Regions from separate parts of the Micromonospora coriariae genome, predicted to be linked through region 1. Evidence: riboswitches for the same ligand, from Rfam matches in the RefSeq annotation. Region 1 holds a riboswitch; the other holds the start of a gene.
The links. Region 1 has a riboswitch for cyclic di-AMP ahead of GA0070607_RS03205 (C39 family peptidase). Riboswitches for the same ligand answer to the same signal wherever they lie in the genome.

Region 1 (3,514 bases):
ACCGAGCTGCTGCTCGCCGACCGGGCCCGCACCGGGCGGCAGCACGTGGTCGGCGCGGCGGCCCGGGAGTTGAGCCTGACCGAGTGCGTCAACCGGTCCGACGCCCTGGTCTCCGACGTGTCCGGGGTGATCTCGGACTACCTCTACTCCGGCAAGCCGTACGCCGTCACCGACATGGGCGACGAGGGCGAGCACTTCGTGGAGAACTTCCCGCTGGCCGGGGCGGGCTACGTGCTGCGCCGGGACATGTCGAATGTGGACGAGGTGCTGACCGCGCTGCTGGACACCGATCCGGCGGCCGAGAAGCGCTGGGTCACCCGCCGTCACTACCTGGGTGACTTCCCCGTCGAGTCGTACGCCGAGGCGTTCCTGACCGCCGCCCGCCGGGAGCTGGCGCCGACGAAGACCCTCGCCGCGCCCGCGCCGCTCTAGCCGGCCAGGGGCCGCCGGACGGCTCAGCGGTACGCGTCCAGCAGCGCCAGCACCGCCCCCGGGTTCTCCACGTGCGCGTTGTGCCCGAGCCCGGGCAGCGTGACGACCGGTACGCCGAACTCCTTGAGCTGCGCGTCGGTGACCATCGGGTCCTGCTCGCCGCGGGCCAGCACCACCGGCACGTCGGTCGCCGCCACCAGCGCGGCGAGGTCGAGATCGCCGACGGCGAACGCGGCCGGATCCATCGCGAGGCGCCACCGCCCGTCGACCTGGCGCAGCCCGGCGTCCACCACCGGGTGGTCGGGCGGGATCAGGCCGGCGAGCCCGGAGACGCGCAGGTAGCGACGGGCCGCCTCGCTGCGGCTGGCGAACCAGCTGATCGGGCGCACGGCCAGTTCGGCGGCGCGGGTCAGCTCGTCGGGTGACCAGACAGCCTTGATGCCCAGCCCGACCACCGCGTCCACCGGCAGTCCGGCGGCACGGGCGGCCAGCGCCAGGCCCACCACCCCGCCCAGTGAGTGCCCGAGCACGACGATCCGGTCGTCGGGGGCGAGGCCGTGGGCGATCCGCTCGGCGAACCCGGCGAAGGAGTACGACGGCAGCGGGGCCGACCAGCCGTGACCGGCGAGGTCCGGCGCCAGCCACCGCCCCGGCCAGTGCTGCTCCAGCAGCGGCGCCCAGGGCAGCCAGACGTCGCCGGTCGCCCCCATCCCGTGCAGCAGCAGCAGGACCGGCCCGCGGCCGGTGTGACCACCAGATTCATCCACCACGGCCGCAGTCTCCCACGGTTCGCCGACGGGTACGAGAGTCCTCGTCGGCGGGACGAGGACGAACCACCTCGCGCGGTACGGCTTCACCTGCAACATGGAAAACGCGGCGGGCGCCGGCCCCTCGTGGGGGACGGCGCCCGCGGCGGCTGCGCCCGGGTCAGGCGGAGTAACCCCGAGTGGCGATCCAGTTCGCCAGGTCGATCGTGGTGATCCAGTACGACGGGTCGGCGGCGTTCGCCGAGTCGGCGATCCGCACGGTCCGGCCGTTGTCCTTGTAACCCACCACGGCGATGTAGTGCCCGCCGCCGTAGGAGTGCCAGCCACCATCGGTGTCGGTGGCGTCGCCGACGACGTTGGCCACCACGCCCCGGCCGGCGGTGATCGCCGCGACCACGTCGGCCTGGAGCCGGTCCATCTGGGCCGGGCTGGGCGCACCGGCGAACATCCGGGTCCGGTACGGGGAGCCCTTCACCTCGGCGTTGAGCACCCGGGTGGTGTCCAGGGCCGAGTTGGTGCCCATCTCGGTGGTGCCCAGCTCGACGGCGAGCTCGTCCTGGGTGCGGTCGATACCGGTGGCGCTGAGCGCGTTGCGGGTGGCCGCCGGTCCACAGTTGTAGTACGTGTTCTGCGCCTGGTAGTCGTAGTCGAGCACCTTGGTCGCCGGCGGCTTCGGCGCCGGCTTACGGGTCAGGTCCGGGTTGCCGCTGGCCTTGGCGGCGGGCGACGCGGCGGCGCTGGCCGTCGGGGCGGCGGTGCTCGGCGAGGTGCTGGCCGAGGGGGACGCGACGCGGGCCTCGCCGCGGGACGCGACGGTGTCGCTGCGCATCTCGGCGACAGTGGTCGCGGTGTGCTGGCTGGCCGGGGCGTCGTCGGCGCCGGCGATCAGGGCGCCGGTGGTGGTCGCGAGCGCCAGGGCAGCGGCGGAGGCGGCGACGATCTGGTAGGGACGCTCGGTGGCCAGACGACGGAGCTGACGCTTCAGGGTGTGCTTCACGGGGTCCTCCACGGATCAGGGGGAGAGCGGCACACCGGGCCGGACCGATATCCGGGCAGGCGCCATCGCGCGGACCGTGGTCCGCGGGTGGTGAACCGCTCAGGGGTGTGCCCGGCGTGGCCGGGCGGGAGAGGCGGTGACCCGGGGGGTCAGCTCACCGGACGGATGAGCGGGGGCACCGCGGCGCCGTGGAGGCGGGGGAACAACCGGGGGGTGGAGAGGTGCTGCACGAGGATGGAACTCCTTCCGACACCGCCTACCGGGTTAGCTGACGGATTCGGGCGGGAAGATCGCCCTACCGCGGGCCGTGGCTCGCGGATTCACCCCGGACTTACTGATGGTTCCCCGGTTCGTTGATCACGATTGAGCGGGTCGGCGCGGCGTCGCCTCTTGCGATCGGTTACCGCACCGGACGGGACGACACTACTGGCCGGCCCAAGCCCTGCCAAGCCAGGTTCACCTGCGTAAACCTGAAATTGAGCGCCGATTTCTGCGCGTATTGCCACTGACGTGACTCGATGGGACAACCGGTTACGGTGGCGCCTACGGTCGACAACCAGACAGGCCGGCGACAATGCCGCCGGATTTGCGCGAACATTGCGCCGGATCGTGCCGACTGCCCGATCCGATGCCGGTGTGAGCGGGCTCACGCCCCTTGCGGGGCATTTCCGGTCAGCCCACCCGGGCCGGGCGCCAACGCGCCGCGGTCGCCGGACGCGCCGCCGCGGTCGCTGCCGGCCGGACCGGCACCCGGACCGGCCGCAACCGGGCCGCCGCCGCGTACGCCTCCTCGGCGAGCGTGCGGGCCGCCTCGGCGGCCAGTTCCGCGTCCCGCCAGGTGGACCGTTCGCGCTCGGCGGCGGCCCGGTGCTCGGCCAGCTTGCCGTCCCGGACAGCGCGGCTCAGCAGCACCTCCTGCTCGACCGGGTGCCGCCGGGGATCCCAGCCGTTGCGGTGTGCGAAAACGTCGGTGAGCTGACGCATCGACAGGTCACCGCGCCAGTGCGCCGCCATCGCCGCCCGGTGCAGGTAACGCTCCCGGGCGGCGTACTCCGTCGGGGAGCGCGGCGTGCGCGGGGTGGGCAGCGAACCGGCGCCGGCGAACCGGCGGGCGGCCCGGTCCGCCTCCTCGTACCCGGCCCAGGCCCGCTCGGCCGTCTCCTGCGCGGCCAGCCAGTCGGCGCGGCGTCGGCGGGCGGTCTGCGCCGCGCCGGCCGCGGCGACGGCCACCTCCTCGGCGTACCGCCGCAGGTCCGCCGCCTCGACGGCGGCCAGTTCCCGGGCCGTGGGCGCACGGGACTCCTCGTTGGTCGGCCGG
Region 2 (3,514 bases), 1.5 Mb from region 1:
CGGGGTCGGGCGGTGACGGAGCGGGCATGGCTCCAACATGCCGCTCCGGCAACCGCCACGCGGGCGGTTCGACCACTCCGACACTCCGCCACGACCTGCGTCCCCGGGTCGGGCTGGTTAGCATTCCGACGATGGCCCTCCGGATCCCGCTACGCAGTTGGGCAGAGGTGCCGCCACGCTGTGGCGTCGCCTCCGGCCGACCGGGCCGAGTTCTCACCCTTCGTGATCATGCGGTCGCCATCCAGCGATCCTGCGCGCTCGCCGCCGCTTTCCCGCGGCGGCGGTGAACCGACCGGCCCGTCGGCACGTACCCCGCACCGGATCGTTGGGAGTCTCGCATTGGGTTCCGACCACACCCGCTCCGCTCCGTCCGCCCCGCCCCGGGTGCGACGGATCCTCGTCGCGACGGTGGTGCCCCTCTTCGTCGCGACCGTGGTCGCCGCGGTCGTGCTCTGGCCCCGCGACGGGTCACCGCGGACCGACGGCGGCACGAACGTGCCGCGCTACCACGGCACGGTGACCCGGGTGGTGACCGAGCCGTGCCCACCGGCGGCGCCGGGCCCCGAGGGCACACCGAGCGTCGGGGATGGGCCGTGCGGCACGGTGGACGTCCGGGTGAACGACGGGTCGGCCTCCGGCCAGCGGGTCCAGACACCGGTGCCGGCCGGACCCGGCGCGCCCCGGGTCGAGGTCGACGACGAGGTGATCCTGGTCGAACTGACCGACCCGACCGATCCCACCGCCAGCAGTTGGAACATCGCCGAACACCAGCGCGGCACGCCGCTGCTGTGGCTGGCGGTGATCTTCGCGGCCGCGATCGTCGCGTTCGGCCGGTGGCGGGGGCTGGCCGCGCTGGCCGGCCTGGCCGCGAGCTTCGCCATCCTGCTCACCTTCGTGCTGCCCGGAATCGGCGCCGGCCGGTCACCGCTGCTGGTAGCGGTGGTCGGCGCCGCGCTGATCATGTTCGTGGTGCTCTACCTGACGCACGGGGTCAGCGCGCAGACCTCGGTCGCGGTGCTCGGCACCCTGGGCAGCCTGGTGCTCACCGGCGTACTGGCCACCATCGTCAGCGGTGCCACGCACCTCACCGGCTTCGGCAGCGAGGACGCCACCGCCCTGTCGATGTTCCAGGCCGACGTGGACCTGCACGGCCTGCTGCTCGCCGGGATCATCATCGGCTCTCTCGGCGTGCTGGACGACGTGACGGTCACCCAGGCGGCCACCGTGGCCGAGCTGGCCAACGCCAACCCCGGGTTGACCCGGTTGCAGCTCTACCGGGCCGCGACCCGGGTCGGCCGGGCACACATCGCCTCCACCGTCAACACCATCGTGCTGGCGTACGCGGGCGCCTCGTTGCCGCTGCTGCTCCTGCTCACCGCCGACTCGCGACCGATCGGACAGATCCTGACCAGCGAGTTCCTCGCGCAGGAGATCGTTCGCAGCGGCGTCGCCACGCTCGGGCTGATCGCCGCCGTACCGCTGACCACCGGGCTGGCCGCGATGGTGACCGCAGCCGGCCGGCAGCCCACCGCGCGCGCCGCCGAAGCGCCCGCCCCGCGACCCCAGCCCGACCGCGCCGAGGCACTGGCCGCACTGAGCTTCCCGCGCACGGGTCGGTCCGACCCCACGTCGCCCGACCCGGCGCGGACCACCCCCTCATCCACCGCCACCGACCGGTGGCCAGAGCCGAACAGGAGCACGGATACGGCATGGTGACACTCCTCAACGTGACCGGATGGGGCGTCCGCCCTGAGAACCGCATCACTGGTCACTCAGCGCCATGGCGAAATGACGCTTTTAGTCGGTATCAGGGCGTAGCTCAGCCGGTGGGCTCTCGGGTAACCTCGCTGCCGGTTACCGATGTAGGCGCTAAGCGGCGCCTGCGGTGCCACCGCCCAATCGCCAACCGGCGAGCCGGGAACCCAGGTACGTGGGGTGAATCCGCGACAGCGGTAGGGGCCACTTCCGCCCCGAACCCGTCAGCTAACCCGGTCGGCGGTCGACGGAAGGGAACATTGTGACGGCACCCCTACGCCGCTGGTTGACACCCGTGGTGGCCGTGATCGCCGCACTGACCGTGCTCGCCGGCCCCCTCCCGGCCCACGCCGCCCCGACGACCCCCACACCGTCCGGGCACGAGGAGGACGGCGAGCCCGCGCTGCTCAACGACGTGATCGAGCAGACCAACCGCAAATACTCGGCGGCCAAGTCCAAGCTGAACAAGTCGAAGCAGAAGCAGCTGCAGCTGGCGCTGGAGGTCGACAAGGCCAAGGCCGACCTGGCCGCACTGGCGCCGGAGGTCGGGCAGATCGCCGCCCAGTCGTACCGCACCGGCCGGATCGGCCCGATGGCGATGCTGCTGGAGAGCGAAGCCCCCGACTCGTTCGTCCAACGTGCCGCCGCGCTCGATGAGATGAACATGGTCAACGAGAAGAAGCTCGCCGAGGTCAACGCGGTGAAGGCCCGCGCCGAGCAGGCCAAGCTGGCCCTCGACGTGGAGGTCCGCGAGCAGCAGAAGCAGACCGCCCTGATGGCCAAGGAGAAGCGCGACGCGGACAAGGCGCTCGCCCTGGTCGGCGGGAAGGGCTTCACCGGCGGGCTGGTCTCGGCGACCTCGCCGGTCGCCCGGCTCGGCCCGGGCCGGACCTCCGACGGCGACTGGAAGTCCGAGTCGTGCAGCGAGAACGACCCGACCACGTCCGGCTGCGTCACCCCGCGCACGCTGCACGCGTACAAGGAGGTCAAGCGGGCCGGCTTCAACCGGTTCGTCGGCTGCTACCGATCCGGGGGGCCGTGGGAGCACCCGAAGGGCCGCGCCTGCGACTGGTCCCTGCAGAAGAGCGGCTTCAGCCCGTGGCACAACGAGGACACCCGGACGTACGGCAACAACGTCGCCGCGTTCCTCATTCGCAACGCCGACCGGCTCGGCATCTACTACGTGATCTGGAACCGGCAGATCTGGTTCCCGGCGACCGGCTGGAAGTCGTACAGCGGGCCGTCGAACCACACCGACCACGTGCACATGTCACTGCTCTGACCCACGCGTTCCCTGTCGAGGGCCGTCCCGCGTCACGCGGGGCGGCCCTCGACGCGTTCAGGCTGCGGGCGCGGCGGGCGTGCCGGCGTCGATCGGTACGTCGAGCGTCGTGGCCGGCACGGCGGCCACCGGACGCACGACTCCGGCGGAGAGCCGGTACGACACCCCCACCACCGCGCACCGCCCCCGCGCCACCTCGGCGGCCAGCACGGGCGACTGCCCGAGCAGCGCCTCGACGGTCTGGGCGATGTGGATGTCGACTATGCCGTCGATGTCGTCCACCCCCTCCTCCTCGGCCCGACGCAGGCTGGGCAGCACGGCGTCGACCACCGCGCGCAGGTGCCCCTGGGGCGGGGTGCCGGTGGCCGCCGACTCCCGGGCGGCCTGCACCGCACCACACGAGTCGTGCCCGAGCACCACCACCAGCGGGGTGCCGAGCACGGTCACCGCGTACTCCACGCTGCCCAGCACCTCCGG

Region 2: linked by a shared signal. The riboswitch ahead of GA0070607_RS10000 (coiled-coil domain-containing protein) and the one ahead of GA0070607_RS03205 (C39 family peptidase) in region 1 are both predicted to bind cyclic di-AMP.

The regions. Positions count from the first base shown of each region.
Region 1 is NZ_LT607412.1:691,047-694,560, forward strand. It holds gene GA0070607_RS03195 (CDP-glycerol glycerophosphotransferase family protein) at 1-432, shown strand, start outside; gene GA0070607_RS03200 (alpha/beta fold hydrolase) at 456-1,202, opposite strand; gene GA0070607_RS03205 (C39 family peptidase) at 1,360-2,208, opposite strand; cyclic di-AMP (ydaO/yuaA leader) riboswitch at 2,435-2,576, opposite strand; gene GA0070607_RS03210 (hypothetical protein) at 2,869-3,514, opposite strand, start outside.
Region 2 is NZ_LT607412.1:2,143,461-2,146,974, forward strand. It holds gene GA0070607_RS09990 (heavy metal translocating P-type ATPase) at 1-28, opposite strand, end outside; gene GA0070607_RS09995 (YibE/F family protein) at 340-1,716, shown strand; cyclic di-AMP (ydaO/yuaA leader) riboswitch at 1,883-2,013, shown strand; gene GA0070607_RS10000 (coiled-coil domain-containing protein) at 2,018-3,037, shown strand; gene GA0070607_RS10005 (carbonic anhydrase) at 3,095-3,514, opposite strand, start outside.